One region of the Chromobacterium subtsugae genome, then DNA from elsewhere that is predicted to be linked to it. Evidence: predicted binding sites of a transcription regulator. Region 1 holds the regulator's gene; each other region holds the start of a gene.
What was found. The regulator HrcA, encoded in region 1, represses chaperone genes, less so after heat shock. The targets are predictions, from matches to a motif close to ATTAGCACTCGNNNNNNNCGAGTGCTAAT.

Region 2: groES (co-chaperone GroES) is a predicted target of HrcA. The motif match lies at 5,726-5,754, and genes of this name have one in related genera.
Region 3: rpoH (RNA polymerase sigma factor RpoH) is a predicted target of HrcA. The motif match lies at 7,207-7,235, and genes of this name have one in related genera.

The regions. Positions count from the first base shown of each region.
Region 1 is NZ_CP142381.1:3,535,334-3,545,511, reverse strand. Features, by position in the region: gene alaS (alanine--tRNA ligase) at 1-958, opposite strand, end outside; gene U6115_RS16930 (SRPBCC domain-containing protein) at 1,024-1,482, opposite strand; gene recX (recombination regulator RecX) at 1,486-1,944, opposite strand; gene recA (recombinase RecA) at 1,944-2,996, opposite strand; gene hrcA (heat-inducible transcriptional repressor HrcA) at 3,155-4,177, shown strand; gene mltB (lytic murein transglycosylase B) at 4,211-5,254, shown strand; gene dnaX (DNA polymerase III subunit gamma/tau) at 5,339-7,267, shown strand; gene U6115_RS16900 (YbaB/EbfC family nucleoid-associated protein) at 7,274-7,600, shown strand; gene U6115_RS16895 (hypothetical protein) at 7,642-8,085, shown strand; gene recR (recombination mediator RecR) at 8,142-8,738, shown strand; gene U6115_RS16885 (class I SAM-dependent methyltransferase) at 9,007-9,807, shown strand; gene lolA (outer membrane lipoprotein chaperone LolA) at 9,859-10,178, opposite strand, start outside.
Region 2 is NZ_CP142381.1:4,319,755-4,329,932, reverse strand. Features, by position in the region: gene rfbH (lipopolysaccharide biosynthesis protein RfbH) at 1-716, opposite strand, end outside; gene rfbG (CDP-glucose 4,6-dehydratase) at 774-1,859, opposite strand; gene rfbF (glucose-1-phosphate cytidylyltransferase) at 1,856-2,629, opposite strand; gene U6115_RS20635 (MraY family glycosyltransferase) at 4,562-5,668, shown strand; gene groES (co-chaperone GroES) at 5,825-6,112, shown strand; gene groL (chaperonin GroEL) at 6,162-7,805, shown strand; gene U6115_RS20620 (Nif3-like dinuclear metal center hexameric protein) at 7,927-8,673, shown strand; gene petA (ubiquinol-cytochrome c reductase iron-sulfur subunit) at 8,788-9,372, shown strand; gene U6115_RS20610 (cytochrome b) at 9,387-10,178, shown strand, end outside.
Region 3 is NZ_CP142381.1:4,542,234-4,552,411, reverse strand. Features, by position in the region: gene U6115_RS21755 (adenosylmethionine--8-amino-7-oxononanoate transaminase) at 1-985, opposite strand, end outside; gene U6115_RS21750 (pilin) at 1,254-1,730, shown strand; gene U6115_RS21745 (pilin) at 1,822-2,292, shown strand; gene U6115_RS21740 (PglL family O-oligosaccharyltransferase) at 2,387-4,231, shown strand; gene U6115_RS21735 (PglL family O-oligosaccharyltransferase) at 4,326-6,113, shown strand; gene rpoH (RNA polymerase sigma factor RpoH) at 6,313-7,176, opposite strand; gene ftsX (permease-like cell division protein FtsX) at 7,304-8,212, opposite strand; gene ftsE (cell division ATP-binding protein FtsE) at 8,209-8,862, opposite strand; gene ftsY (signal recognition particle-docking protein FtsY) at 8,924-10,072, opposite strand.

The DNA.
Region 1 (10,178 bases):
CGTGGCGGATGGCGCGGCGGGCGATGCGGCGCAGCACGTAGCCGCGGCCTTCGTTGGACGGCAGGATGCCGTCGGCGATCATGAACGAGCAGGCGCGGATGTGATCGGCGATCACTTTCAGCGACGGCACGTCCTGGCTGTAGGCGACGCCGGTTTCGCGGGCGGCGGCGCGCACCAGACAGGCCAGCGCGTCGGTTTCATAGTTGGACTTCACGTGCTGCAGCACGGTGGACAGGCGCTCCAGGCCCATGCCGGTGTCGACCGACGGCTTCGGCAGCGGGTGCAGCGTGCCGGCTTCGTCGCGGTTGAACTGCATGAAGACGTTGTTCCAGATCTCCATGAAGCGGTCGCCGTCCTCGTCCGGGCTGCCCGGAGGGCCGCCGGCGACCGACGGGCCATGGTCGTAGAAGATTTCGGTGCACGGGCCGCAGGGGCCGGTGTCGCCCATGGTCCAGAAGTTGTCGGAAGCGTACGGCGCGCCCTTGTTGTCGCCGATGCGGACGATCTTGTCGGCCGGCACGCCGACGGTCTTGTGCCAGATGTCGTAGGCCTCGTCGTCGGACGCGTAGACGGTGACCATCAGCTTGTCTTTGGGCAGGTTCAGCCACTCGTCGCCGGTCAGGAACTCCCAGGCGAAGGTGATGGCGTCGCGCTTGAAGTAGTCGCCGAAGCTGAAGTTGCCCAGCATTTCGAAGAAGGTGTGGTGGCGCGCGGTGTAGCCGACGTTTTCCAGGTCGTTGTGCTTGCCGCCCGCGCGCAGGCATTTCTGGCTGGTGGTGGCGCGGGTGTAGTCGCGTTTCTCGAAGCCGAGGAAGGTGTCCTTGAACTGCACCATGCCGGCGACGGTGAACATCAGCGTCGGGTCGTTGCCGGGGATCAGGCTGCTGGAGGGGACGACCTGGTGGCCTTTGGCGGCGAAGAAGTCCAGGAACTTCTTGCGGATTTCGGAGGTTTTCATGATTTGTCTGGTCTATTTCAAAATTTTGCCCCGGACTGGCCGTCGGGGCGAATCCGTCGATTGTGTCAAGCCGTGGCGGCGCTGGCAAGGGTTTCGCAGCGCTGTTTCAACGCCTCGTTCATCAGCAGGAATCCCCGGCGCGCGCTTTCCTGGATTCCGGCGCCGCACAGCGGCAGCAGCACTCCGCTGTGCGCGCCGTCGTGATGCAGGCGGGTGGCGCCGCCGGCCAGCGCTTCCAGCCGCCAGCGGTGCTCGCGGTCCAGCAGGCCGGGCATCAGCGCTGCGCTGCGCCAGGCCAGCGTTTGCGACGCGGAGAGTTCGATGACGACGGGGCGCAGGGTGGCGCGCGCGCCGCCGGGATAGCGCAGGGTGGCCACCAGGCGGGCGCCCAGCCGATGGCGGCCGTGCAGGCCGACGATGAAAGGATTCCATTCCGGGTAGCGCGGCCAGTCGCACAGCACCTGCCACACCGTTTCGGGGACGGCGGCGATGTCGATCTCGGTGGCGATGGCGCGCGCCCTCATGCCTCAGTCCTCGTAGCCGTCGTCGTCCGCGCCGCCGGCCAGCACCTGGCGGATCACGTCGCCGGGAAAACCGCGCTGGGCGAGGAAGCGGTACTGCCTGGCCTTTTCCGCCGCGTCGGCGGGCGGGCGGCCGAATTTCTTGCGCCATTGCTCGCGCGCGCTGGCCAGGTCGTCCTGGCCGGACAGCGCTTCGCGTATGGTGTCGTCGTCGACGCCGCGCTGGCGCATTTCCTGCTGCAGCCGACGGCTGCCGAACTTGCCGCCCTTGCTGTTGGCGAACTGGCGGGCGAAGCGGTCGTCGGATTGCCAGTTGGCGGCGGCCAGCTCGTCCAGCGCCGCGTTCAATTCGTCTTCGCTGTCGGCAAAAGGCGCGAGCCGCCGAACCAGCTCGCGCCGGGAATATTCCCGGCGGGCAAGCAGTTCGACGGCCCGCGCCTTCAGGCTTTTGCCTGTCGCCGCCATCAGGCGTCGAGGGCGTCGTCGGCGAACTCTTCGTCGCCCTGGTTTTCGTTGATTTCGATCTTCACGCCCACCGCTTCGCGGATCTTGCGTTCGATTTCCTCAGCGATCGCCGGGTTGGACTTCAGCCATTCGCGGGTGTTGTCCTTGCCCTGGCCGATCTTCTGGCCGTTGTACGCGTACCAGGCGCCGGACTTGTCGATGAAGCCGTGCTTGACGCCCAGCTCGATGATTTCGCCCTGGCGGGAGATGCCTTCGCCGTACAGGATTTCGAAATCGGCCTGGCGGAACGGCGGGGACACCTTGTTCTTCACTACTTTGACGCGGGTGTCGTTGCCGATCACTTCCTCGCCCTTCTTGATGCCGCCGGTGCGGCGGATGTCCAGGCGCACCGAGGCGTAGAACTTCAGCGCGTTGCCGCCGGTGGTGGTTTCCGGGTTGCCGAACATCACGCCGATCTTCATGCGGATCTGGTTGATGAAGATCACCAGGGTGTTGGTGCGCTTGATGTTGCCGGTCAGCTTGCGCAGCGCCTGGCTCATCAGGCGGGCTTGCAGGCCGACGTGGCTGTCGCCCATCTCGCCTTCGATTTCAGCCTTGGGCACCAAGGCGGCCACCGAGTCGATCACGATCAGATCGACGCCGCTGGAGCGCACCAGCATGTCGCAGATTTCCAGCGCCTGCTCGCCGGTGTCCGGCTGCGAGATCAGCAGGTCGTCGACCTTGACGCCCAGCTTTTGCGCGTATTGCGGGTCCAGCGCGTTTTCGGCGTCGATGTAGGCGCAGGTGCCGCCCAATTTTTGCATCTCGGCCACGGCTTGCAGACACAGGGTGGTCTTGCCGGACGACTCCGGGCCGTAGATTTCCACCACGCGGCCGCGCGGCAGGCCGCCGACGCCAAGCGCCAAGTCCAGACTCAGCGAGCCGGTGGAGACCACCTGCAGGTTTTCGTTGATCTGGTTGTCGCTCATGCGCATGATCGAACCCTTGCCGAACTGCTTTTCAATCTGGGAGAGGGCGGCGGCGAGCGCCTTGCTCTTGTCTTCGGAAGCCATGCTGTCTCCAAATGGGGTAGGTCGGACCAATAATGGGGCGATTATCGCAGAAAACCAGAGCCCTAACAGCAGCTTGCCGGGGAACAAAAGCGCCTAACCGGCGCAAAGTCTTGCTGCTGGCCCTTTTGGCGCGGTTCAGGATGTGTACAATGGGGAACATGATGAACGAACGCGCCCAACGCCTGCTCAAGGTCCTGATCGAACGCTACATCGCCGATGGCCAGCCTGTCGCGTCCAAGGCCTTGTCGCTGCTGCCGGGGATGGAGCTGTCTTCGGCGTCCATCCGCAACGTGCTGGCCGAACTGGAGGGCATGGGCCTGATCGCCTCGCCGCACACCTCGGCCGGACGGGTGCCCACCGCGCGCGGCTACCGCCTGTTCGTCGACCGCTTGCTGACGATACGGCCGCTGGACGAGCTGGCGCGCCACGAGCTGGAGGCCAGCCTGCAGCCGGACAGCCCGCAGCGCATCGTCCAGGCGGCGTCGTCGCTGCTGTCGGAATTGACCAGCTTCGCCGGCGTGGTGATGACGCCGCAGCGCAGCGACGTCGCCTTCCGCCAGATCGAATTCCTGCGCCTGTCCGAGCGCCGCATCCTGATGATACTGGTGACGCTGGACGGCGACGTGCAGAACCACCTGCTGCTGACCGAGCGCGACTACACGCCGTCGGAACTGGTGGAGGCGGGCAACTTCATCAACCAGCATTACAGCGGCCAGGCGCTGGACGCGGTCACCTCCCGGGTGGAGGGGGAATTGCGCCAGCTGCAGGGCGACATCGCCGAGCTGATGTCGGCCGCGGTGCGGCTGGGACAGAAAACGCTGGCCAGCAGCGGCGAGGACGTGGTGGTCAGCGGCGGCTCGCGCCTGCTGCAGGTGAACGACCTGTCCGACGACCTGTCGCGGCTGCGCGAGCTGTTCGGCGTATTCGAACGCAAGACCGAACTGCTGAAGCTGTTGTCGCAAAGCCGCGAGGCGCAGGGCGTGAACATTTTCATCGGCGAGGAGTCTGGCCTGGTGACGCTGGACGAATGCTCGGTGGTCACCGCCCCTTACCGCGTCAACGGCCAGGTGGTCGGCACGCTGGGGGTGGTCGGGCCCACCCGCATGGCTTACGAAAGGGTGATCCCCATCGTCGACATCACCGCGCGGTTGGTGGGCAGCGCCTTGTCCTTCCGCGAATGAACCGCGCCTACGCTCATAAAAGAAAGCAAAATCATGAAATCGATGTTGAAACTGGCTATTGCCGCCGCCCTGGCCGGCGCGGCCTTCTCTGCGCCGCAGGCCCAAGCCGACGCCGCCTTTCTGGGGCGCCCGGACGTGCAGCGCTATATCGACGAACAGGTGGCCAGCGGCCAATTCAACCGCCCCGAGCTGGAGGCGGTGTTCGCCAATGTCGAATTGAAGCCCAATATCATCCGCATTCTGGACAAACCGTCCACTTCGCGTCCCTGGTACCAGTTCCGCGCCTCCACCGTCAGCGACAAAGTCATCGCCGACGGCGCGGCGTTCTGGCAGGACAATGCCGACGCGCTGGCGCGCGCCGAGCGCCAGTACGGCGTGCCGCCTGAGGTGATCGTGGCCATCCTCGGCGTGGAAACCCACTACGGCCGCAACACCGGCAGCTTCCGGCTGGTGGATTCGCTGTCCACCATCGGTTTCGATTATCCGCGCCGCGCCGCCTACTTCCGCGGCGAGCTGACCCAGTTCCTGCTGCTGGCCAAGGAAGAGGGCAAGGACCCGCTGACGCTGAGGGGATCGTACGCCGGCGCGATGGGGCTGCCGCAGTTCATGCCGTCCAGCTACCGCAAGTGGGCGGTGGATTTCGACGGCAGCGGCCATCGCGACATCTGGAACAACCCGCACGACGCCATCGGCAGCGTGGCCCATTACTTCAGCCGCTTCGGCTGGAAGCGCGGCGACGACGTGGTGGCGCCGGCCAGCGTGGTGCCGGGGCCGCAGGTGGACAAATTGCTGGCCGACAAATTCAATCTGCACTACACGGTGGGCGATTTGCGCAAGATGGGCGTCGCGCCGCAGACGCCGCTGGCGGACAACGTGCCGGCGGTGCTGTTCGCGTTGGAAAGCTCGCCCGGCGTCACCGAATACTGGCTGGGACTGAACAACTTCTACGCGATCACCCGCTACAACCGCAGCACGCTGTACGCCAAGGCGGTGCAGGAAATCGCCGACCAGGTGCGCCAACGCTATTACGCCGCGCTGGCGCGGAAACTGCCGGAGCCGGCATCCGCCGCCCAGTAAGGCCGCAAGCGCCGGCGCGCCAGGCCTGGCCGCGCCGGTAAAATCAGTCGCCTTGCGCGGCAATTGCCATTAAAATCCGCCCCCATGAGCTATCAAGTCCTTGCCAGAAAATGGCGCCCCAAGCGTTTCGCCGACCTGGTCGGCCAGGAACACGTGGTGCGCGCCCTCAGCAACGCCCTCAAGGAAGCGCGGCTGCATCACGCCTACCTGCTGACCGGCACCCGGGGCGTAGGCAAGACCACCATCGCCCGCATTCTGGCGAAAAGCCTGAACTGCGAAACCGGCAGCACCGCCGACCCTTGCGGCGAATGCTCGGCCTGCCGCCAGATCGACAGCGGCCGCTTCGTCGACCTGCTGGAGATCGATGCCGCGTCCAACACCGGCATCGACAACATCCGCGAAGTGCTGGAAAACGCCCAGTACGCGCCGACCATGGGCCGTTACAAGGTCTACATCATCGACGAAGTGCACATGCTGTCGAAAAGCGCCTTCAACGCGATGCTGAAGACGCTGGAAGAGCCGCCGGCCCACGTCAAGTTCATCCTGGCCACCACCGACCCGCAGAAGGTGCCGGTGACGGTGCTGTCGCGCTGCCTGCAGTTTTCGCTGCGCAATATGACGCCGCAGCAGGTGTCCACGCATCTGGCGCACATGCTGGACGTGGAAGGCATCGCCTATGAGACGGCGGCGCTGGCGCTGCTGGGCCGCGCCGCGGCCGGCTCGATGCGCGACGCGCAGTCGCTGCTGGACCAGGCCATCGCCTACGGCCTGGGCGAAGTCAAGGAAGACGGCGTGCGCGCCATGCTGGGCGCGGTGGACCGCCGCTATCTGTACACCCTGTTGCAGGCGCTGTCCGCCGGCGACGGCGCGGCGCTGATGGCGGAGGCGGACAATCTGGCCGAGCGCGGCGTCAGCTTCGACGCGGCGCTGGCCGAACTGGCGGTGCTGTTGCAGCAGTTGGCGCTGGCGCAGACGGTGCCGGCGGCGCTGGCCGACGACGAGCCGGAGCGCGAGGCCTTGTTCGCGCTGGCCGACGCCATCGCGCCGCAGGACGTGCAGCTGTATTATCAGATCGCCATCCATGGCCGCAAGGATCTGGCGCTGGCGCCGGACGAGCATGCCGGCTTCAATATGACGCTGCTGCGCATGCTGGCTTTCCATCCGGTCAACGCGCCGGCCGAAGCCGCGGCGCCGGCTCGTGCGGCTGTCGCGCCCCAGGCCAGGCCCGCGGCCGCATCCGCCGCAGTAGCCTCCGTCTCGGTGCCGGCGGAGCGGGGCATGTCGCCGGCGGCGCGCGCCCTGCAGGCGGCTGGCTTGGCGGCGCCAACGCCGGCCAAGTCCGCGCCGCGCGCGGCCAGCGAAGAAAGCGTCCCGGCCGCCGAGCCGGAACCCGAGCCCGCGCCCCGGCCGCAGCCTGCGCCGGCCGCCGCGCCCGCGCCTGAAGCGCTTGTCGCCGCGCCGGCTCCGGCGCCGCAACCGCAGCTGGTCGCAACGGCAAGCGAGGCGGACGATGATGGCCGCGACGAGGACGAAATCGACGACACGCCGTGGCAGGCCGATGACGGCGACGCGATGCCCGACTACGCGCAGGCGCCGCCGCCGGACGACGAGCCGGTCGACTACCAGTTCGACGGCGACTGGCAGGCGCTGGTGGTGGATCTGGGCGGCAAGCTGGGCGCGGCGCGAATGCTGGCGCACAATGCGGTATTGAAAGGCTGGAACCAGCAGCGGCTGGAGCTGGCGGTGCCGGAAAGCTTCCGCCACATGAGCGGACGCGATTACCAGGACAAGTTGAAGGCCGCGTTGAGCGAGCGCTTCGGCCGGGCGGTGGAGCTGACGGTGACGGTGGAGGAACTGGGGATGGAAACCCCGGCCATGGTCGACGCCCGCCAGCGCCAGGAGCAATTGGCCATTGCCCGAGAATGCATGAAAAACGATCCGGTGGTGCAGCAACTGGTGCGCGAAATGGGCGCCGCGCTGCTCATCGAGACCATCCAACCCGTACAGGAGTGAACAGCAATGTTCGGTAAAGCTGGAATCGCGGGCCTGATGAAGCAGGCCCAGCAAATGCAGGAAAACATGAAGAAGGCCCAGGACGAGCTGGCCACGGTGGAAGTCGAGGGCCAGTCCGGCGCCGGCATGGTGAAGGTCGTCATGACCTGCGCCCATGGCGTCAAGCGCGTCGCCATCGACGACAGCGTGCTGGACGACAAGGAAATGCTGGAAGACCTGATCGCCGCCGCGTTCAACGACGCCGCGCGCAAGGTGGAAAGCACCACCCAGGAGCGGATGTCCGGCTTCACCAACGGCCTGAACCTGCCGGCCGGCATGAAGCTGCCGTTCTGATCCCCCAGGCCCGGCGACGGGCCTTTTTTGCCGGAGCCGGGATGTTCGGCCATTTCACCATGCGCAGCCGGCTGCCGCGCCCGCCGGAAACGGTATGGCGCGATGTCGTCAGCCGCGGTGGCATCGCCGACGAATTCTTCCCCTGGCTTGGCATGCGGCTCCCGGCGGGCGAGCTGCCCGCGCGGCTGGACGCGCCGCTCCACGTCGGCTCTTGCTGGCTGCTGCTGTTCGGCTGCCTGCCGGTGGAGTGCGACGATCTGACGCTGCTGCGGCTGGAGCCGGGCGCTTTCGACGAGCGCTCCCGCATGCTGGGGCAGCGCGTCTGGTGGCACCGCCGCCGGGTGGCCGCCACGGCCGACGGCTGCGAGCTGGTGGACCGGGTGGCGTTCGTGCCGCGCTGGCCCGCCACGCTGCCGCTGTGCCGGCTTCTGTTTCGGCTGGTGTTCGCTTGGCGCCATCGCCGGCTGCGCCGGCGCTATCGCTGATTAAATGATTTCCGTGTGCGGCCCCGGCCGCTTTCCCCCAGGTTGATGCCGTGTCGATGAAGAATCCCCCCGCGCTGGAGCATTTGATTGCCGCGCTGAAAGTCCTGCCCGGCGTCGGTCCCAAAACCGCCCAGCGGATGGCTTTCCACCTGCTGCAACGCGACAAGAAGGGCGCCGACAAGCTGGCGCGCGCGCTGGACCGGGCGCTGACCCAGCTGACCCACTGCCAGCGCTGCAATACCTTCAGCGAGGCCGAGCTGTGTTCCATCTGCGCCGACGAAGGCCGCCGCCAGGACCAGCTGTGCATCGTGGAAATGCCGGCCGACCTGATGATGCTGGAGCAGGCCAAGTGTTTCGAGGGCCTGTATTTCGTGCTGATGGGGCGGATATCGCCGCTGGACAATATCGGGCCGAAAGACCTGAATCTGGACAAGTTGCTGACCCGGGCGCTGGACGGCCAGGTCAGCGAGATCGTGATCGCCACCAACTTCACCGCCGAGGGCGAGGTGACGTCCCACATGCTCAGCGAGCTGTTCAAGGAGCGCGGCCTGGCCGTCACCCGCATCGCGCGCGGCATGCCGGTGGGCGGCGAGCTGGAGTATGTCGATCTGGGCACGCTGGCGCAGGCGGTGTACGAGCGCCGCGGCGTGTAAGCGGGCATTGTCTTGTCATGGCCGTTTCGCTAGAATCGGCCCTTCCCGCCCCGACTTTCATCCTCAGGAGTCCTGTCGAAATGAACAAGTGATGCCCGGATGCTTCCGCATCCCCGATTCGTTCCGCCGTCCGGCGCGTGCGAGCGTGCGCATTGCTTGTTTTCGACAATCCGTTCCGAATCCTTCCCGTCTCTTGAGTCTGATGGGAGGCCGCTTTCGCGCAGCGCGCGCGTCGGCATTGCTTTCCCTTCCCTCAATGGAGGACAAGATGCCTGATGCCGTTCAACAACACGATGTTTTTCATTACAACCAGGCCGCCTGGGACCGCCAGGCGCGCGCCGATTGCGAGTGGTCGCGGCCGGTGGATGCCGCCGCCATCGCCGAAGCCCGGCGGGGCCGTGTGCTGGCGCGGCTGACGCCCAGCCCCTTGCCCGCCGGCTGGCTGGACGACGCGCGCGGCCTGGACGTCTTGTGCCTGGCCGGAGGCGGCGGCCAGCAGGCGCCGCTGCTCGCCGCCGCCGGCGCGCGGGTGACGGTATTGGACGCGTCCGTTGAGCAGCTGGCGCGCGACCGCGAGGTGGCCGAGCGCGATAGCCTGGCGTTCCGGCTGGAGCAGGGCGATATGCGCGATCTGTCGCGCTTCGCCGACGCGAGCTTCGACTGCGTGTTCCATCCGATCTCCAATCTGTATGTGCCGGATGTAGCGCCGGTGTGGCGGGAGTGCCATCGAGTGCTGAGACCGGGCGGACGCTTGCTGGCGAGCTTCTACAACCCGGCGGTGTTCGTCGCCGACCGCGATCCTGCGCTGATGGAGCAGGGCCTGATCCGGCCGCGATTCGCCATTCCATACGCCGATCCCGAGCATTTGTCCGAGGCCGAGCTGGAGGCGAAGCGAACGAGGGGCGAGGCGCTGGTGTTCGGCCACAGCCTGGACGAGCTGATCGGCGGGCAGACGGCGGCGGGCTTTCTGATCGCCGGTTTTCACGAGGACTGGCAGCTGCGGCCGCGCTTCCTGATCGACCGCTATCTGCCGACCTTCATCGCCACCTGGGCGCTCAAGCCGGCGTGAGGCGCGAAAAAAAGCCCGCCGGCACGGCGGGCTTTTTTTGCGCGGCGGGGGTCAGTCGCCGCTGACCACATCCACGCCCTTGGGCGGGATGAAGGCGAAGCGATTGGCCGGAAGCACCACGTTTTGCTGCGGCTTGACGAAGCTGACGCGGGTGTCGTTGCCGAAGCTGTCGGTCAGCTGCATTTCCACCAGCATATTGCCCTTGAAGCCCATGCGCACGCTGCTGAAGGTGTTGTCCTGCTTCTTGGGGCTGGCGGTCAGCCACTCCACATCGCCCTGCTTGCCGGCCTCGTTCAGCCGGTAGTCGAGCTCGATGGCGTTGCTGCCGGCCAAGAGCGCCGCCGGGCTGGAGCCCAGCGCCGCGCCCTGGG
Region 2 (10,178 bases), 780 kb from region 1:
TTCAATTGGTCGCTGTTGGTGAAGACCGCGCCGCCTTCGCCCATGGTGATGTGATGCGCCGGATAGAAGCTGAGCGTGCCGATATCGCCGAAGGTGCCGACCAGTTGGCCGTCGTAGGTGGAGCCCAGCGCGTCGCAGCAGTCCTCGATCAGCCATAGTCCGTGGCGGTTGCAGATGTCGCGCACCACTCGCAGGTTGTATGGGTTGCCCAGGGTGTGGGCCAGCATGATCGCCTTGGTTTTGTCGGTGATCGCCGACTCGATGCGCGCCGCGTCGATGTTGTAGGTGGGGATGTCTACATCGATCAGAACCGGCACTGCGCCGAACTGGATGATGGGGTTGACGGTAGTGGGGAAGCCGGCGGCCACGCCTATCACTTCATCGCCTTTGCGGATGGCGCGCTCGCCCAGCTGCGGGGAGGTCAGCGCGGTAAAGGCCAGCAGGTTGGCGGAGGAGCCGGAGTTGGTGGTCAGCAGGTGTTTGACGCCCAGGAATTCCGCCAGTTGTTTTTCGAATTGGGTGTTGAAGCGGCCAGTGGTCAGCCAGCCGTCCAGCGACGCCTCGACCATGTGCTGCAGCTCGGCGCCGTCTATCACCTTGCCGGACGGCGGAATCACGGTCTTGCCGGGCTCGAAGGGCTTGGGGGCGAGCGCGATTTCCGCGTATTCGGCCACCAGTTGGGCAATTTGCTGACGAAGCTGTTGAGTCTTTTCCATATCGCATCCAGATTCGGTGAAACTCCGCGCGCCAACTGTCCGCGCGGAAGGATCGTGTTATTCGGCTATGACGGTTTCTTGATAAGCGCGTATCTGCTGCAGGCATACCGCGCGCATGTCGGCGCCTGCCCGGTGCTGCAGGTGCCAGTCGCAGATGCGCTGCAAGGCCTCCCGCAGCGACCAGCGCGGTCGCCAGCCCAGTTCTTGATTGGCCTTGGAGCAATCCAGCTTCAGGTAGTGGGCCTCATGCGCGGCTCCGGCCTCGCGCTGCACCTGGTAACGGCTGCCTTGCCCCCACAGCTGGGTCATCTGCGCGGCTATCCATTCGACCGGACGCGCGTCTTGCTCATGCGGGCCGAAATTCCAGGCGGAAGAGAAGCTTGGGCCGGATTGATGCAGTTTTTCCGCCAGCAGAAGGTAACCGGCCAATGGCTCAAGCACATGCTGCCAGGGACGAATGGCGTTCGGATTGCGGATCGCCAGCGCTTCGCCGGCGGCCATGGCGCGGATGAAATCGGGAATCAGCCGGTCTTGCGCCCAATCGCCGCCGCCGATGACATTGCCAGCCCGAGCGGTGGCCAGCGCCACGCCGTGCCGCTCGTGGTCGGCCGGATTGAAAAAGGAATTGCGGTAGGCGCCGGCGACCAACTCGGCGCAGCCTTTGCTGCTGCTGTATGGATCGTAGCCGCCCATGGCCTCGTTCTCGCGATAGCCCCATGGCCACTCTCGGTTTTCGTAGCATTTATCGCTGGTGACGCACACCACGGCGCGTACTGTCGGCGTGGCCCGCACGGCTTCGAGCAGGTGGACGGTGCCCATCACGTTCGCGGCATAGGTTTCCACCGGATCGGCATACGAGCGGCGCACGATCGCCTGCGCCGCCAGGTGGAAGACGATATCCGGACGAGCGCGGTCAAGCGCGGCGCGCAGGCGGTCGGGGTCGCGAATGTCGCCGATGAACGAGGAGTGCATGGTTTGCGCGAGGCCGGCGGCGGAAAACAGGCTGGGCTCGGTCGCCGGTTCGCGCGCATAGCCGGACACCTCGGCGCCGAGCGCTTGCAGCCACAGCGTGAGCCAACTGCCCTTGAAGCCGGTATGACCCGTGAGAAAGACCCGCTTCCCCTTCCAGAAGTCGCGGTTCATTCCCATACTTTCCATGGCGCCTGGCCGGATTTCCACAGGTTTTCCAAGTGAAGCTTGTCGCGCAGCGTGTCCATCGGTTGCCAGAAGCCTTCATGGGAGAAGGCGGCCAGCTGGCCGCGCTGGGCCAGCGTTTCCAGAGGCTCCCGCTCCCATACGCAGCCATCGTCTGGGATCAGGTCGATGACCGACGGCGACAATACGAAAAAGCCGCCGTTGATCATGCCGCCATCGCCCTGGGGTTTTTCCTGGAAGTTCGACACCAGGTTGTCCTTGATGTCCAGCACGCCGAAACGGGCGGGCGGATAGACGGCGGTCAGCGTGGCTGCTGCGCCATAGGTTTTGTGGAAGTCGATGAGTTGGCCGATGTGGATGTCAGCTACGCCATCGCCATAAGTGAAACAGAACGCGTCCTCGCCCTGCAGGTATTTCCTCACACGTTTCAGGCGGCCGCCGGTCATGGTGTGTTCGCCGGTGTCGACCAGGGTGACGCGCCATGGTTCGGCGTAGCGTTGATGCACTTCCATGTGATTGCTCGACATGTCGATGGTGACATCGGACATATGCAGGAAGTAGTTGGCGAAGTACTCCTTGATCACGTAGCCCCGATAGCCGCAGCAAATGATGAAATCGTTTATCCCGTAGTGGGAATAGATTTTCATGATGTGCCACAGAATGGGCTTGCCGCCGATTTCCACCATCGGCTTGGGCCGAGCGGTGGTTTCTTCACTGATACGGGTACCCAATCCACCTGCAAGAATGACGGCTTTCATTTCAATATTTCCTCTTTGGCAAGCGTCCAAGAGACGGAGTGATTGAGGCGGCACATGGCCTGCGCTTTAGTCTTGCTGGCGCGAAGAAGAAGGTCGGGCGCTCAAGCAGCCGGCTGAATGCTGGGCAGCCGCGATGGCGCCGGTGCAGGCGGGCTGCGGCCGACGGTTTTTGGCGCGCGGACCGGCAGATCCTGCGCTACTGGGGCGAAGATGCGGCCGAGCGGCAGGCAGGCTTTGCGAAGCCGAGTGGAAAAGGGGAGCTAGCCCATGCCGCGACAGAGCGGATGCGGCTGAGAGTTTCGAGAGTTTTTTCGACGCGTGGTGCTGACCGACTGGCATTTTTTGCAAATCCCCCCTGTACTATTCAAGAAATCAGGCATTGGGTTCGTTGCCTCTCCGGGCAACGGGTAGTCGGGATGACCCGTTATATTTGCAACTGGTAAACCGTATCGTACTGCGCCGACCTTGCCGGGACTGCTGTGCCGCAGTTCTGAGGTGGGCGGATATCGCTTTCGCTGTCGAGACTTTCAAGTGTAGGGTCATGCTGCGCTGCGCCGGCAAGCGCCGCGACTTACTTCAATCTATAGTACCTATTGCGTTGTCTGTCAGCCGAACGTTACGGCTACATTTCAAAAAAAGGCCTTGCTGGACTGCCTGGGGCGCGTATCTCGAATTTTATCGCAGCTTGACCCAAAACACCGCCGCTTTGCAAACCGTGATTGTTAATGTTGATTGTCGCTCATTTGGCCGATGTTTCTTAATATCAACTGATCGCAACTGACTATTCCGATTCTCCATCTTGTTCCGGGTTGTTAATCTTTCCATTTGAAACAAAGTCGGAGGTGGGTGCCATTTACGACTTTGATGCGAAAGTCAGCTATCCTGTCCAGTGTTTTTATTTAACGACATGGCGAATCGCATTCTGCTTTTCGACGTGCCGGCAAGCTGAATTTTTTGGGCTCTTCTTTAAGAATCGCATCGCTCTCATGCCCAGATAGTGAACGGCGCGAGGCGAGTGCAACATCGTTAAATATTAGGCCTTGCTGATGGCTTCTGTCGTGGAGCTTCGCTGTCCGCTTGAATCCGCTCGTGAAGACCGGCGAAGCGGGATTAGAATAAATCGAGTCGGCGAGAAAGCGCAAGGGCGATATGGGGCTTGCGTTACGATGCCGGGCGGCGGTGCTGGACCAAGCGTTGCCGGTTTTCCGCATCGATATATTTGGGACAAGTTTTGTGACCTAAAGGGCGGGGGATGCGGGGGATTGCGGCAAGACATGTCGGGTTTTGCTATGTCTATTTGGCATTGCGGTCGCGCAAGGTCCGCAACAATGTTGCCCTGTTTCGCGAGCTATGGCAGTGTTTGACATGTTTCGGCCGGAGCCGTAGAGATATGAAATTAATGTGACGGTGCCGTGTCGTTGAATAAAAAATCACACAAAGAATTGACGGAAGGTTGATATATTTATAGTGAATGGTGATTTCTCCGACATTATTTTTTGTGATTTTAATTCTATGGGCGTGGACGCTTTTCGCATGATATTTTGTAAATGGCACGAGATTGGCTTTGGCCTGGCGTCGAGCCAGATGCCGATGGTTTGACGGCGGAATGGGGCGCAGCGTCTAGGCCGCAAGCTGCCGGCATCTGCGGCTGTGGGCGCAGCGCTTGGATTCTGTATGTTTTTTTCTCATCAGTTTGGCTTGGCTGCGACGCGGCTGGGCGTTCCGCGTGACGCATGCGGAGCGGGGGGGCGGGGCATCTTGCGATTGCTTTGAGATGGCCTGAGGCAGTGGTTGGCGTGGCAGTTTAAGTATCGATGTAACTGGTCATTGCCAAGAGCATGGCTTGGCAATGTGTTTGGGTGTTCGGCCCCCGGCGGCTCCGGCGAGGAGACTTCCGGTCTGGCGTTCTCAATCAAACAGTTGGCGAGGATTATGCTGCAGATCTTGATAATTTCAACTTTCCTGTCTCTGTTCATGGCGATGTTCCTGATCCACTTCAGCCATTTGCATGAGCGCTTCACGTCTGATCACGATCTTGGAGGAGTGCAAAAATTCCATGCGATGCCGGTTCCCAGGGTGGGAGGGGTTCCCCTGGCGGCGGGCTTGTTGGCCGGATGCGGTGTGCTGTCCTGGTCGCTGTCGGATGCCACGGCGCTGTTGCTGTTGTTGGTGTCCGTACCGGCGTTCGCGGCTGGACTGATGGAGGACATGACCAAGCAAGTGGGACCGCTGCCGCGTCTGCTCGCCACTTTTGTGTCGGCGGGACTTGGCTATTTTTCGTTGCAGGCTGGGCTCCATCGGCTGGACATCCCGGTGATTGACAGCCTTCTGGTCAATTTCACCCTGTTTTCCTTCGTCTTGACGGTGATAGCCGTAGGCGGCGTGGCGCACGCGGTCAACATCATAGATGGCTACAACGGCCTATCCGGTGTGGTCGCCGTCTTCATTTTCCTGGCGATGGCCTATGTCGCTTTCAAAGTGCAGGATACGATGCTGCTGGGGGTTTGTTTTGCGATGATCGGCGCCATCGCCGGTTTCCTGTTTTGGAACTTCCCGCGCGGGCTGATTTTTGCCGGCGACGGCGGCGCCTATCTGGTCGGTTTCATGATCGCCGAAGTGGCGGTGCTGCTGGTGACGCGGCATCCGCAGGTGTCGCCTTGGTTTCCCTTGCTGTGCGTGATCTATCCGGTGTTCGAAACCCTGTATTCGATCTACCGCAAGAAGATTCTGCGCGGCATGTCGCCTGGCCTGCCCGACGGCCTGCATCTGCACATGCTGGTGTACAAGCGGTTGGTGCGCTGGATGGTGGGTTCGAAGGATGCCGGCCACCTCACCTTGCGCAACAGTCTGACTTCTCCCTACTTATGGGCGCTGTCATCGGCTTCGGTGGCGCCGGCGATGTTGTTCTGGCGTCACACCTATGTGCTGATGGGGTTCTGCCTGCTGTTCGCCGTGGCATACGTGATGGTGTACCGGATGATCATCCGCTTTCGCACGCCGCGCTGGCTGGTGTTGCGCCGCTCGGCTCCCTCCCGTTGACTTTGCCTTGCGAGAGGGGCTTGTCCCCTCTTGAAAAGCCTCCCTGTCGTCCCTATTATTAGCACTCGCAAGCGGTGAGTGCTAATCCACCTATCCGCACACTTGAATATTTCTGGTTTTCAACTCTCAAACAGCCACTGTATTAGGAGAGATCTAATGGCAATCCGTCCCCTGCACGACCGTGTTGTTATCAAGCGCCTCGAGGCTGAAGAAAAGACCGCTTCCGGCATCGTTCTGCCGGGCGCCGCTGCAGAGAAGCCGGACATGGGCGAGGTTCTCGCTGTCGGCAACGGCAAGATCCTGGAGAACGGCGAGCGTCGTTCGCTGGATCTGAAAGTTGGCGACAAAGTGATTTTTGGCAAGTATTCCGGTCAGACCGTCAAGGTCGACGGCGACGAAGTCCTCGTGATGCGCGAGGAAGACGTAATGGGCATCGTTGAGTAAATCCGACCCTTACCCCCACTTCATATACTGAGTTCTGGAGAGTTAGAGAATGGCTGCTAAAGACGTAAAATTCGGTGATTCCGCGCGTAGCAAAATGGTTGCTGGCGTCAACATCCTGGCCGACGCCGTCAAGGTTACCCTGGGCCCGAAAGGCCGCAACGTGGTGCTGGACCGCTCGTTCGGCGCGCCGACTATCACCAAGGACGGCGTATCCGTCGCCAAGGAAATCGAACTGAAGGACAAGTTCGAGAACATGGGCGCGCAAATGGTTAAGGAAGTGGCTTCCAAGACTTCCGACGTGGCCGGCGACGGCACCACCACCGCCACCGTGCTGGCGCAAGCCATCGTGCAGGAAGGCATGAAGTACGTTGCCGCCGGCATGAACCCGATGGATCTGAAACGCGGCATCGACAAGGCTGTGGTATCGCTGGTCGGCGAAATCGCCAAGATCGCCAAGCCCTGCTCCACCTCCAAGGAAATCGCCCAGGTCGGCTCCATTTCCGCCAACTCCGACAGCGACATCGGCGAAATCATCGCCAACGCGATGGACAAGGTCGGCAAGGAAGGCGTGATCACCGTTGAAGACGGCAAGAGCCTGAACAACGAGCTGGACGTGGTGGAAGGCATGCAGTTCGACCGCGGCTACCTGTCCCCGTACTTCATCAACAACCAAGACAAACAGATTGCCGCTCTGGACAATCCGTTCGTGCTGCTTTTCGACAAGAAGATCTCCAACATCCGCGATCTGCTGCCGGTGCTGGAGCAAGTGGCCAAGTCGGGCCGCCCGCTGCTGATCATCGCTGAAGACGTCGAAGGCGAAGCGCTGGCCACCCTGGTGGTCAACACCATCCGCGGCATCCTGAAAGTGGTTGCCGTCAAGGCTCCGGGCTTCGGCGACCGCCGCAAGGCCATGCTGCAGGATATCGCCGTGCTGACCGGCGGCACCGTCATCGCCGAAGAGCTGGGCCTGACTCTGGAAAAAGCCACGCTGGACATGCTGGGCCAAGCCAAGCGCATCGAAGTGGGCAAGGAAAACACCATCATCATCGACGGCGCCGGCGAAGCTGCCGCCATCCAGACCCGCGTCGGTGAAATCCGCCGCCAGATCGAAGAAGCTTCTTCCGATTACGACCGCGAAAAGCTGCAAGAGCGCGTGGCCAAGCTGGCTGGCGGCGTTGCCGTGATCAAGGTTGGCGCCGCCACCGAAGTGGAAATGAAAGAGAAGAAGGCTCGCGTCGAAGACGCGCTGCACGCCACCCGCGCCGCGGTTGAAGAAGGCGTGGTAGCCGGCGGCGGCGTGGCTCTGCTGCGCGCCCGCGCTACGCTGGACAGCCTGAAGACCGACAACGCCGAACAGGAAGCCGGCGTGAAGATCGTGCTGCGCGCCATCGAGGCTCCGCTGCGCCAGATCGTCAAGAACGCCGGCGACGAGCCGTCGGTCGTGGTCAACAAGGTGCTGGAAGGCAAGGGCAACTTCGGTTACAACGCCGCCACCGGCGAATACGGCGACATGCTGGAAATGGGCGTGCTGGACCCGGCCAAGGTGACCCGCTCCGCTCTGCAGCATGCGGCTTCCGTAGCCGGCCTGATGCTGACCACCGACTGCATGATCGCCGAACTGCCGGAAGACAAGCCGGCTGCCGGCGGCATGCCGGACATGGGCGGCATGGGTGGCATGGGCGGCATGATGTAAGCTCGGCTTTTCCTGCTGAAAAACGAAACCCCGCCTTGAGCGGGGTTTTTTGTTTTTCGGCGGGAAATCGGCATGCATCTGGCAAAATAGGCGAAATGGTAGATATTGAAAGGAGAGCGCGATGTTGTTGAGCGAAATGCAGAGTCTGCTGGACGGCTGGCTGGAGCCGTGGCGTTACAAGGATTACGCGCCCAATGGCTTGCAGGTGGAGGGCAGGGCGGAAGTGGCCAAGGTCCTGACCGGCGTGACGGCGTCGCAGGCATTGATCGATGCGGCGGCGGCGCGCGGCGCCGACGCGATCCTGGTGCACCACGGCTATTTCTGGAAAGGCGAAGACGCGCGCGTTTGCGGCATGAAGAAGCAGCGCATCCGCACCCTGCTGCAGCACGACATCAGTCTGCTGGCCTACCACCTGCCGCTGGATGGGCACCTGTCGCTGGGCAACAACGCGCAGCTGGGGCAGGTGCTGGGGCTGGAGCCCGTCGGCCAGGCGGGGGAGCAGGGCCTGCTGTGGCATGGCGACTGGCGCGGTGGTGGCGCTGCCCAGGCCTTCGCCAGCCATGTTTCGGCGGCTCTGGGGCGGGATGCGCAGCTGTTGGGGCGCGGCGACAAGCCGGTGCGCAAAGTGGCCTGGTGCACCGGCGGCGCGCAGGGATTTTTCGCCGACGCCATCGCGCTGGGGGTGGACGCCTTCATTACCGGGGAGGCGTCGGAACAGAATTACCACATGGCGATCGAGTGCGATGTCGCATTCATCGCAGCCGGGCATCATGCCACGGAACGCTTCGGCATCCAGGCGCTTGGGCAGCATTTGGCGCAATTCTCTGGCATAAATGTCGAATTTATTGATGTTTTAAACCCAGTTTAAGCAAGTTGCTGGCGTCCTGGTCAATTTATTTGCATAGAAGCTTCAAGTCCCTACTAGTAATCGGGTAAAATCCAGCGGTTAAGGGCTCGATTTCCACGATTGAGGATGACTGTAATGAGTGAACAGCAAGTCGATACGGGGCGCCGTCGTTTTCTGACGGTGGCTTCCAGCGCTGTTGGGGGTGTGGCGGTGGTCGGCGCGGCCACGCCGTTTTTCCTGAGTTTCTTCCCGTCCGAGCGGGCCAAGGCGGCCGGCGCGCCGGTCGAGGTCGACATCGGCAAGATCGAAGCGGGACAGAAGATCAACGTCGAATGGCGCGGCAAGCCGGTATGGATTCTCAACCGCACGCCAGAGCAGCTGAAGAACCTGCCGAAGAACGACCCCAAGCTGGTCGATCCGCAATCCGAGGTGGATCAGCAACCTAAGTACTGCCAGAACGAGCATCGCTCGATCAAACCCGAATACCTGGTGGCTGTGGGCATCTGCACCCACCTGGGCTGTTCCCCCACTTTCCGTCCCGATCTCGCGCCCGCGGATCTGGGGCCGGAATGGCTGGGCGGCTTCTACTGCCCCTGTCATGGTTCCAAGTTCGACCTCGCCGCCCGCGTGTTCAAGGGCGTGCCGGCGCCGAAGAACCTGGAAATCCCCCCGCACAAGTATCTGTCCGACACCCGCCTGTTGATTGGCGACGACAAATAAGCTGAGGGCGAAAAATGAACAAAGCACAAAAGCTGCTCAACTGGGTGGATGCGCGGTTCCCGCTGACCGCCCTGTGGGAAAGTCAATGGGGCAAATACGTCGCCCCCAAGAATTTCAACTTCTGGTACTTCTTCGGCTCGCTGGCGATGCTGGTGCTGGTGCTGCAAATCGTCACCGGCATCTTCCTCACCATGAACTACAAGCCGGACGGCACGCTGAACGCCGCCGGCATCCCGGTCGCCTTCGCCTCGGTCGAATACATCATGCGCGACGTGGCGGGCGGCTGGATCATCCGCTACATGCACTCCACCGGCGCTTCGATGTTCTTCGTGGTGGTGTACCTGCACATGTTCCGCGGCCTGATCTACGGCTCGTACAAGCAGCCGCGCGAACTGGTCTGGGTGTTCGGCACGCTGATCTTCCTGTGCCTGATGGCGGAAGCCTTCATGGGCTACCTGCTGCCCTGGGGGCAGATGTCGTTCTGGGGCGCGCAGGTGATCGTCAACCTGTTCGGCTCCATCCCGGTGATCGGCCCCGACCTGTCGGTATGGATCCGCGGCGACTACGTGGTGTCCGACGCCACGCTGAACCGCTTCTTCGCGCTGCACGTGATCGCGGTGCCGCTGGTGCTGCTGGCGCTGGTGGTGGCCCACCTGATGGCGCTGCACGAAGTGGGCTCCAACAACCCGGACGGCGTGGAAATCAAGCAGCAACCCAAGGATCCGAACACTGGCCTGTATCTGGACGGCATCTACTCCCATCCTTATTACTCGATCAAGGACATCCTGGGCGTGGTGGTATTCATG
Region 3 (10,178 bases), 1.0 Mb from region 1:
GCGCGGCGCTGCAGGCCAGCGCGTTGCCGGTGTAGCTGTGCGAATGCAGGAAGCCGCGCGCCACATCGTCGTGGTAGAAGGCCTGGTAGATTTCGTCGCGGGTCAGCACGCAGGACAGGGGCAGGAAGCCGCCGGTGATACCCTTGGACAGGCACAGGAAGTCCGGCAGGATGCCGGCCTGCTGATAGGCGAAGAAGGTGCCGGTGCGGCCGAAGCCCACCGCGATCTCGTCGGCGATCAGATGCACCTGGTGGCGGTCGCACAGCCGGCGCAGTTCGGCCAGATAGGCCGGATCGTGCATCGCCATGCCGGCCGCGCCCTGCACCAGCGGCTCGACGATCACCGCGGCGATCTCGCCGGCGCGCTTGGCCAGCAGGTTTTCCAGCGCCGCGGCGGCGCGGCGGGCCGGGTCGGCGGCGGTTTCCCCGGGCGCGGCCTGGCGGGCGTCCGGACTGGGCGCCCGCAGGCCGGGTTTGAGCAGATCGGCGTAGGTGGACGAGAACAGCGGCACATCGGTGACGGCCAGCGCGCCGACGGTTTCGCCGTGGTAGCTGTTCTCCAGGCTGACGAAGCGGGTCTTGCCGGGCTGGCCGCGGTTTTTCCAGTAGTGGAAGCTCATCTTCAGCGCGATTTCGGTGGCGCTGGCGCCGTCGGAGCCATAGAAGGCGCGGCCGAGGCCGGATAGCGCCGCCAGGCGTTCCGACAGCTCCACCACCGGCTGGTGGGTGAAGCCGGCCAGCATCACGTGCTCCAGGCTGTCCAGCTGGCGCTTGATCGCCTGCTTGATGCGCGGCTCGCCATGGCCGAACAGGTTGACCCACCAGGAGCTGACGCCGTCCAGATAGCGTTTGCCGTCGAAGTCGGTCAGCCAGACGCCGTCGGCGCTGGCGATCGGGACGATGGGCAGGCTTTCATGGCGCTTCATCTGGGTGCAGGGATGCCAGACGGCGGCGAAGCTGCGCTCCAGCCAGGCTTGGTTGCTCATGCGATGGGCTCCGGTAGGGGGATGGCGGATGCTAGCATAGTCCGCGCCGCGGTTCCGATGTGACGAAAAACGTCAGTTTCTGCCCAGCGGCGACAGCCAGGGCCGCGCAGGGGCGCGCCGGGGCGGGCCCGCGAAGGCCTGGCATGCTTTCTGCTGGATAAGGCGGACATGCGTCGGGCGGCACGCGCCCGGAAACCCGCAGACGAGGCTGGCGGCCGAGGCCGCCGCCATTCCATTTGGCGAAGCTTGGCAATCCGGGAGTTCAATCATGAAGAGACAGCAGATCCAGCAGGGTTTCACCCTGATCGAGTTGATGATCGTGGTGGCCATCGTCGGCATCCTGGCGGCCATCGCCATTCCGGCTTATCAGGACTACACCAAGCGGGCGCGGGTGACGGAAGGCCTGGCGCTGGCGGATTCGGCCAAAACCGCGGTCACCGAGTACTACGCATCCAACAATGCTTTTGTCGCGTCAGGCACCGCACCGTATAACACTAGCTATGGGCTTGCCACAACCATCACCGGCAGTTCGGTTGGCAGCCTGTCGGTGCTGGCCAGCGGCGTGATCCAGGTCGCCTACAACAGCACGGTGTCCAGCGGTGCCCTGCTGGATCTGGTGCCTACTGTTACTTCCGGCTCGGTTTCCTGGGTCTGCACCTATACCGGCACCGGCGGCGGCACCACCGCCATCGCAGCCGCCAACCAACTGTCGGCCAACTGGGTGCCGAGCACCTGCCGCCAGTAAGCGTGGCGGCGACAGTCGCGGAGCAAGAGGCACTGCGGTGCCTCTTGATTTTTGCGGCGGGCCCGGGTTTGAGCATCAGGAGATGCGGAAGATGCGGAACAGAACGACGCAGCGCGGCTTTACCCTGATAGAGCTGATGATAGTGGTGGCGATAGTCGGCATCCTGGCCGCCATCGCCATCCCGGCCTACCAGGACTACGCCAAGCGGTCGCGGGTGGCCGAGGGGCTGGCGCTGGCCGACGCCGCCAAGACCGCGGTGGCGGAGTACTACGCCAGCAAAAGCGCGTTCGCCAGCTCCACGCCGTACAACAGCGCGTACGGGCTGTCGACGGCGTCGTCGATCACCGGCAACGCGGTGAACAGCGTGTCGGTGCTGGCCAGCGGCGTGATCCAACTGACCTACAACAACACGGTCTCCAGCGGCGCGCAGCTGGATCTGGTGCCCTCGGTCACCTCGGGTTCGGTTACCTGGGTTTGCACCTATACCGGCACCGGCGGCGGCACCACGGCCATCGGCACGCAGTTGCAGGCCAACTGGGTGCCGACCAACTGCCGGCAGTAGGCCTATGCTGCGCCATGGCATCCCCGTGCGCGGGGCCGCTGGGTATAATCATGTCATTCGATAGCCGGTGGCGCAGATGCAAGGATCAAGCCAGTTGAGCGACAAGACCGGGTGGCGCGATGCCGCGCTGTATCTGTTTTTTTGCGGCTGTTTCGTCTTTCCCTTTTTCAATTTCGCCCGCTACACGCCGCTGCAGGACTGGTGGACCAATGCCGGCGTGGTGCTCTGCGTCGGCATCGCCGGCTTGTTCGCGCTGCGCCGCGGGCAAAGCGGCGTGCGGGTGCCATTGGCGGCGGCGGCGCTGGCGGCGCTGCTGCTGTTGCTGTCCTTCAGCAATGGCTTGCTGCTGGAGAATTACCAGCCCGCCATTCTGATCCTGGCCAGCCTGGCCGCGATGCTGGTGCTGGCGGTATTCCTCGTCAACCGGCTGCGGCCGGACCTGGCGCGCGTCTGCGTCATCCTGGCCTCCTGCCTGTTGCTGGGCAGCTGCATCCAGATCGTGCTGGGCAGCATCCAGCTGCTGGACCTGGCCCGGTATTGCCGCGGCCTGGTGACGTTGAACTATCTGAACCCGACCGAAGTGATGGGCAATGTCGGCCAGCGCAACCAGTACGCGCAGTACTTGAGCTGGGGCGTGGCGGCGGCCTGTTACCTGTATGGGCGCGGCCGGCTGCGCGCCGGCTTCTGCGCGCCGCTGGTGTTGTTCCAGCTGCTGTTGATCACTTGGTGCGGCGCGCGGCTGCCGCTGGCCTACAGCCTGGGCATCTGCGGGCTGTGCTGGTTCTGGCACCGCCGCGCGCCCGGCGACGAGGCGTTGCTGCGCATGCTGAAGGCCCTGGCGGCGGCGATCATCGTGCTGGCGCTGCTGCAATTGTTCAATGAAGAGATCGTCTGGCTGCTCAACCGGCTGGGCTTGCCCATCCATGTGCAAAGCGGCTCCGAACGCCTGCTGGACGCCGGATTCGGCGCCCGCCGCCGCATCGAGTGGACCAAGGCCTGGATGGTGTTTCAGCAGCACCCCTGGCTGGGGGTGGGGCTGGCGCGCTATCCGGCGCAGTCGGTCTGGCTGGAGGCGTTTGGCGGCCTGCCCAAGTACCCGGAAGGGGTGTTGTTCACCCAAAGCCATAATCTGATTTTCCAGCTGTTGGCCGAAACCGGGCTGTCCGGCGCGCTGGTCGCGGGGCTGGGCTTGTGCGGCTGCCTGCTGCCGTTTTTCGCCCGCGGCCGGCAGAGCCCGGAAAACCTGCTGCTGATCTGCATCGCGATGATGCTGCTGACCCACAGCATGTTCGAGTTTCCGTTGTGGTACCTGCCTTTTCTGGCGATGCTGGTGACGGTGTGCGCGTTGGGTCCGGCGCCGGTTTGGCAGGTGCCCACCCGCACGATGCTGTTGCGGCTGGCCTGCGCCGGCGGCGGGGCGCTGATGATCGCGCATATCGTCAGCGGGGTGTTCATCTTCTGGAATCTGGTGGCCTACAGCCGGCCCAGCCTGTCGGCGGCGGAAAACATCCGGCGGGTGAACTACATCGAAAAAGTGGAGCGCAATCCCTTGTGGATAGACGCGGCCTCGATGGTGATGGGCAATTACCTGCTGCCGGGCCGGCGGCAGCTGGCGGTGGTGCTGCCGTTCTACGAGCAACTGGCGCGCAACCAGCCGTATATCGCCGTGCTGCAGCGGCTGAGCGTATGCCAGGCGCTGGCCGGCCAGCCCGAGGCCGCCAGACGCACGCTGGTGATGGCCATCGCCAGCTATCCCGACGAAGTGTTGAAGTTGGACGCCAGCCTGCAGCCGTGGCAAGAGCCCGAGGTGCGCGCGCTGGCCGAACTCACCAGCCGGGTGAAGGCCATCTATCTGCGGCACGGCGCGTATACCGACGCCGCGCGGATGGCGGCGGTGACGGCGGTGGCGTCGCCGGTCACGCGCAAACCGTTGTTTTGACGGGTTTGTAACGCGCGGACACATTTGACCGGTTTTGCCGGCTGTGCGCATGCGGTATGCTGCCGGCTTTGCTGTTTTCGATATCTGGTCCGCCATGACTTTTCAGAAAATATCCGAACGCCTGGCCCTGCTGGCATTGTGCCTGATCGCCATCGTGCCGTTCGCTTCCCGCGTCCATTTCGTGCCGCTGCCGCAGTGGTTCGGCGAAATCAACGTGATCTGGCTGCTGGTGGCCGCCGGCGCCTTGCTGCTGCCCGGCGGCAAGCTGTTCGACGCGGTGCCGCGAGCCGGTTGGTGGTGCCTGCTGCTGGCGGGGGTCTGGGCGCTGCAGCCGCAGCTGGTCAGCCTGATGTTCCCCGGCATGAGCTACGCCACCGCGCTGGGCTGGTTGGCGCTGGCGTTGCTGGCCTCGATCACCGCCTCCTTGCGCGGCGCTTTCGGCGAACGCGAGTTCGCGGTATGGCTGGCGCGCGCCGTCATCGTCGGCGGCCTGGTGCAGTCGCTGATCGGCGCCGCCCAGCTCACCGGCCTGGCCGCGCCGCTGGGGCTGTTCTACGATGGCTCCCACCCCACCACCAACATTTTCGGCCACATCGGCCAGCGCAATCAGTACGCCCATTACCTGATGTGGTCGGTGGTATCCGGCGTCTATCTGTTCGCGGTGGGCAGGCTGGGGCGCAACTGGCTGGTGGCGCTGGTGCTGTGGATGGCGCTGATGCTGGCCTGGGCGGGGTCTCGCACCACGCTGCTGTATCTGGTGGCGATTTCGGCATTGGCCGCGCTGTGGCACTGGCGCAGCCGCAATGAGGTTTCGCGCCGGCTGATGCTGGCGATGTGGGCTTGCAGCGGCGCGGTGCTGGCCGGCCAGTTCGCCCTGCCGCTGTTCAATCACCTGATTTCGCTGTTGACCCATTCCGACGTGGAAAACGCTTCCGGCGTGGCGCGGCTGGCGGCCAACGGCGACGACATGGGCGCGCGCCGCTTCGCCGAGATGCACAAGGCTTGGCTCACCTTCAAGGCGCATCCGCTGTGGGGCGTGGGCTGGTCGCAGTATGCGGCGGAAAGCGTGCGCCTGCAGCCGCTGCCGCAGTTCGCCGCCGCAGGCTACAACAGCGGCCTGTTCACCAATGCCCACAACCTGGTGCTGCAATTGCTGGCCGAAATGGGCGGCGTCGCCACCGCGCTGGTGCTGGGCGGCTTCGTCTGGGCGGTATGGCCGTTCTTCCGTCGCCAGGCCGAGCCGGAAGGCGTGCTGGCGCTGGCTTGCATCGCGGTGACGCTGACCCACAGCATGCTGGAGTATCCGCTGTGGTATTTCTATTTCCTGGCGATGCTGGTGCTGTTCATGGCGATGGCGCCGCGCGGCGAGTCCAGGTCCTTGCCGTTGCCGGCGCGACTGCCGTTGCTGGCGGCGCTGGCATGGGTAGGCTGGCTGTCGATCAGCACCACGCCGATGTTCTGGGAGCTGGTCAACCTGTACACCCCCACCGGCAACGCGCAGAAGGACGCCAAGCGCGCCGAGCGGCTGATCGAAATCGTCAAGACCAAGCCGCTGTTCGCCTACCACGCGCTGTACACGCTGGACGACTACCTGCCGATCACCCGCGACAATCTGAAGCAGAAGCTGGCGCTGGAAGACCGGCTGACCGAGTTCCGCCCGTATCCGGACGTGATGCTCAAGCGCGCGCAGATGGAAGTTTTGGCCGGCGAGCAGGCCAAGGCGGAACAGACGCTGCGCACCACGCTGGCCTCGTTCCCGACCTATGCCGGCCAGTTCCTGGAAACGCTGGGCGACGCCAACCCGGAATGGGAGCCGCTGCGCAAGATCAGCCGCGAGGCCTACGACAAGCTGCCGGCCAAGTTCCGCACTTTGCCGGAGTAAGCCCATCCCCGGCTAGCGGGGGGGATGAAAAAAGCCGCTCTTTCGAGCGGCTTTTCGTTTGCCGGCATTCAGGCTGCCTGCGCGCGGCTGGCGATCCAGGCTGGGAATGAATGCGCCGCTCCTGCAGCAGATGCGCCAACTCCCGGTGGCGGGCAATAAAAAAGCCGCTCATTCGAGCGGCTTTCTGCATGGGGGCGGATCAGTTGTCCAGCACCACGCCCTCGCTGAGCGCGGCCTTCATCTTGGTCAGCGCCTTGGCCTCGATCTGACGGATGCGCTCGGCCGACACGCCGAATTCGGCCGCCAGTTCGTGCAGCGTCGAGCCGCTGTCGTCGGCCAGCCAGCGCGCTTCGACGATGCGGCGGCTGCGGGCGTCCAGCGTCGACAGCGCGTACTCCAGGCCTTCCGACTGCAAGTGGTCGAAAGCGCGGCGTTCCAGCGCGCGGGTCGGCTCGCTGTGCGAGTCGGCCAGCCAGTCTATCGGCGCGTAGCTGTCCTCGTCGTCGCTGTCGGCCAGCAGGGACACGTCCTGGCCGTTCATGCGGATTTCCATTTCGCGCACTTCCTCGGGCTTGACGCCCAGGTCGGCGGCGATGGACTTGGCTTCCTGTTCGGACAGCGCGGAGAAGCCGCTCTTCATGCTGCGCAGGTTGAAGAACAGCTTGCGCTGCGGCTTGGTGGTGGCGATGCGCACCAGGCGCCAGTTGCGCAGGATGAATTCGTGGATCTCGGCCTTGATCCAGTGGATGGCGAACGAGAACAAGCGGACGCCGCGGCCCGGCTCGAAGCGCTTCACCGCCTTCATCAGGCCGATATTGCCTTCCTGGATCAGGTCGGCCTGCTGCAGGCCGTAACCGGCGTAACCGCGCGATACCGACACCACCACGCGCAGGTGCGACAGCACCATCTGCCGGGCCGCTTCCAGGTCGTTTTCCTGCTGGAAACGGGTCGCGAGCTCGGTTTCCTGCTCCGGCGACAGCATAGGGACGCTGTTTACCGCCTGGATGTACTGCTCCAGGCTGCCGCTGGTCGACGGAACGGGCAGGGCAAATGTTGTGTTCATTGCGATGGCTACCTCCTTGGGTAGTGCTATGTTAGCACTCGTATATGGAGAGTGCTAGCAATGAAAGGTTCCCGCGTCAATGATTTTAACAATCGATGCGATAGCTGAAACCTTTCACTTGGCATATCTATTTCGGCTCTACCTTGCGCAGGTGATGGTCGGCGGCGAGGCGGGCGCCCAGCATCGCCAGGAAGGCGGCCACGCCGATCAGCGCCGCCAGCTCCTGCAGATTAAGGCCGCGCAGCTCCACCCGCTCGCCGTACAGCATGGCGAATTCGCGGATGGCCGGATTGGCCAGCGCCGCCAGCCAGCTCGACAGGCCCCAGGCCAGCAGCGCGGCGAACACGCCCTGCCACAGCGCGTGGTAGAGGAAGGGCCGGCGGATGAAGCTGTCGGTGGCGCCGATCAGCTTGGACACCTCGATTTCATCCTGCCGCGCCAGAATCTGCATCCGGATCGCGTTGTGGGTCACCAGCACCAGCGCCAGGCCCAGCGCGGCGGCCAGGAACCAGGTCAGCTTCTTGCCCATGTCCACCATGCCGTACAGCCGCTTGGCCCAATGCGCGTCGAACTGCGCCATTTCCACCATCGGCAGGCCGGATAGCTCCTTCTGCAGCATTTCCATTTCGCGCGGTTCGAGCGAAATCGGGGTGACGACGAAGGCGTCCGGCAGCGGATTGCCGTCCAAGCCGTCGGACAGGCCGGACAGGCCGTTGCGCTGCTCCAGGTCCTGCAGCGCCTTGCCCTTGCTGATAAAGGTGAAGCTCTTCACCTTGGGGTGGTGCGACAGCGTGCTGTTGACGGCGGCGATGTCGGCCTCCTCGGCCGATTGCTCCATGAACAGCGTGATCTGCGGCGTGGCGGTAAGGCGGCCGACCCAGTCCTGCACGCTGCTGACCGACAGGTAGAGGCACAGCGGCAGCGCCAGCGCCAAGGCCAGCATCAGCAGGGTCAGCAGGCTGCCGAACGGTTGGCGCAGGATCTTGATCAGCGCCTGCTTGGCGCTTTGCCAGTTCAGATAGAGAAAGTGTTTCATGCGGCGAACTGTCCTTCCCTCAGGCGGATGATGCGGCGGCCGTAGTCTTCCATCAGGGTTTCGTCGTGGGCGGAGATCAGCACGGTGACGCCCACCTGGTGGAAGGACTTGAACAACTCCATGATGTCGAGCGCGTAGGCGCGGTCGAGGTTGGCCGACGGCTCGTCGGCCAAGAGGATGCTGGGGCGGTGCACCACCGCGCGGGCGATGCACAGCCGCTGCTGTTCGCCGCCGGACAGGCGGATGGGCATCATCTTTTCCTTGCTGAGCAGCCCCACCTTGTCCAGCGCGGCGCGCACGCGCTTGGCTGCGTCGCGGCGGTCGAAGCCTATGATGTCCAGCGGCAGCATCACGTTGTCGAACACGCTGCGGTCGAACAGTATCTTGTGGTCCTGGAACACCATGCCCAGATGCTGGCGTACATAGGGGATCTGGCTGCCGCGCAGTTTGGACAGGTTCTGGCCGTTGACCAGCACGCCGCCGCTGGTGGCGCGCTCGATGCCGGCGATCAGTTTCAGCAGCGTCGACTTGCCGGCGCCGGAGTGGCCGGCGAGAAACACCATTTCGCCGGTTTCGATGGTGAAGGACAGGTTCTTCAGGGCTTCGTTGCCGCCCGGGTAGCGCTTGGTTACCTGGTCGAACTGTATCATGGAGAGGTTTCCCGCTTATTGGCTGAGAAAAGCGGCCGCCTGGCGCGGCCGCGGGCGTGTCTTATTCGAACAGCGCGTCGATGTAGTCGCGGCTGTCGAACGGCCGCAGGTCGTCTATGCTTTCGCCGACGCCGATGAAGCGCAGCGGGATCGGCCGCTGCTTGGCGATGGCGGCGATCACGCCTCCCTTGGCGGTGCCGTCCAGCTTGGTCAGGATCAGGCCGGTCAGGCCCAGCGCGTCATCGAAGGCTTTCACTTGGTTGACGGTGTTCTGGCCGATATTGGCGTCCAGCACCAGCACCACTTCATGCGGCGCGTCCGGCAATGCCTTCTGGATCACCCGCTTCACCTTTTTGATTTCCTCCATCAGGTGCAGCTGCGTCGGCAGGCGGCCGGCGGTGTCGGCCAGCACGATGTCGATGCCGCGGGCGATGGCGGCCAGGATCGCGTCATAGCAGACGGCGGCGGAGTCGCCGCCCTGCTGCGCGATCACGGTGACGTCGTTGCGCTCGCCCCAGGCGATCAGCTGTTCGCGCGCGGCGGCGCGGAAGGTGTCGCCGGCGGCCAGGAGCACGCTCTTGCCCTGGCTTTGGTAGTACTTGGCCAGCTTGCCGATGGAAGTGGTCTTGCCGGCGCCGTTGACGCCGGTCATCATGATCACGAACGGCTTCTTGCCTTCGACGTCCAGCGGCACTTCCAGCGGGCCGATCAGGTCCTGCAGCGAATCCTTAAGCGCGCCTTTGAGTTCGGAAGAATCCTTCAGGCCCTTCAACGATACCCGTTCGCGCACGTCCTTCAGCAGATGCACGGTGGCGTCCATGCCCATGTCGGCGGTCAGCAGCACCGTTTCCAGCTCTTCGTACAGCTCTTCGTCTATCTTGCCGCCGCCGAACAGGCCGGCCAGCTGCTTGCCCAGGCGGTCGCGGGTCTTGGCCAGGCCGGCCTTCAGCCGCTCGGTCCAGCTCATTTTCTTCAGCGGCGTCGGCGCGGCGTCTTCGGACGAGGCCGGCGGGGCAACCGCGGCGGCGGTTTCGGCCGGCAGATCGCCGACGGCATCAGGGGCCGGCGCCGGAGCAGGCGCTTCAAGCGCGGCGGCGGCCGGACTGGCGGGCGCGGCGATGAGTGCCGGAGCGGCATCGACGACGGCTGCCGGCGTTTCGGTTTGCGGTGTTTCCACCGGCTTCGGTTTTTTCTTGAAGAAGCTGAACATGCGTAATCAGGCCAGAGATTTCGGTAAACGGCTAAATTGTATCCTCAAATGCCCTCGCGCACCGAATCGGCGCGCATGGCATTGACTGCGGATGGTTAACTTATAT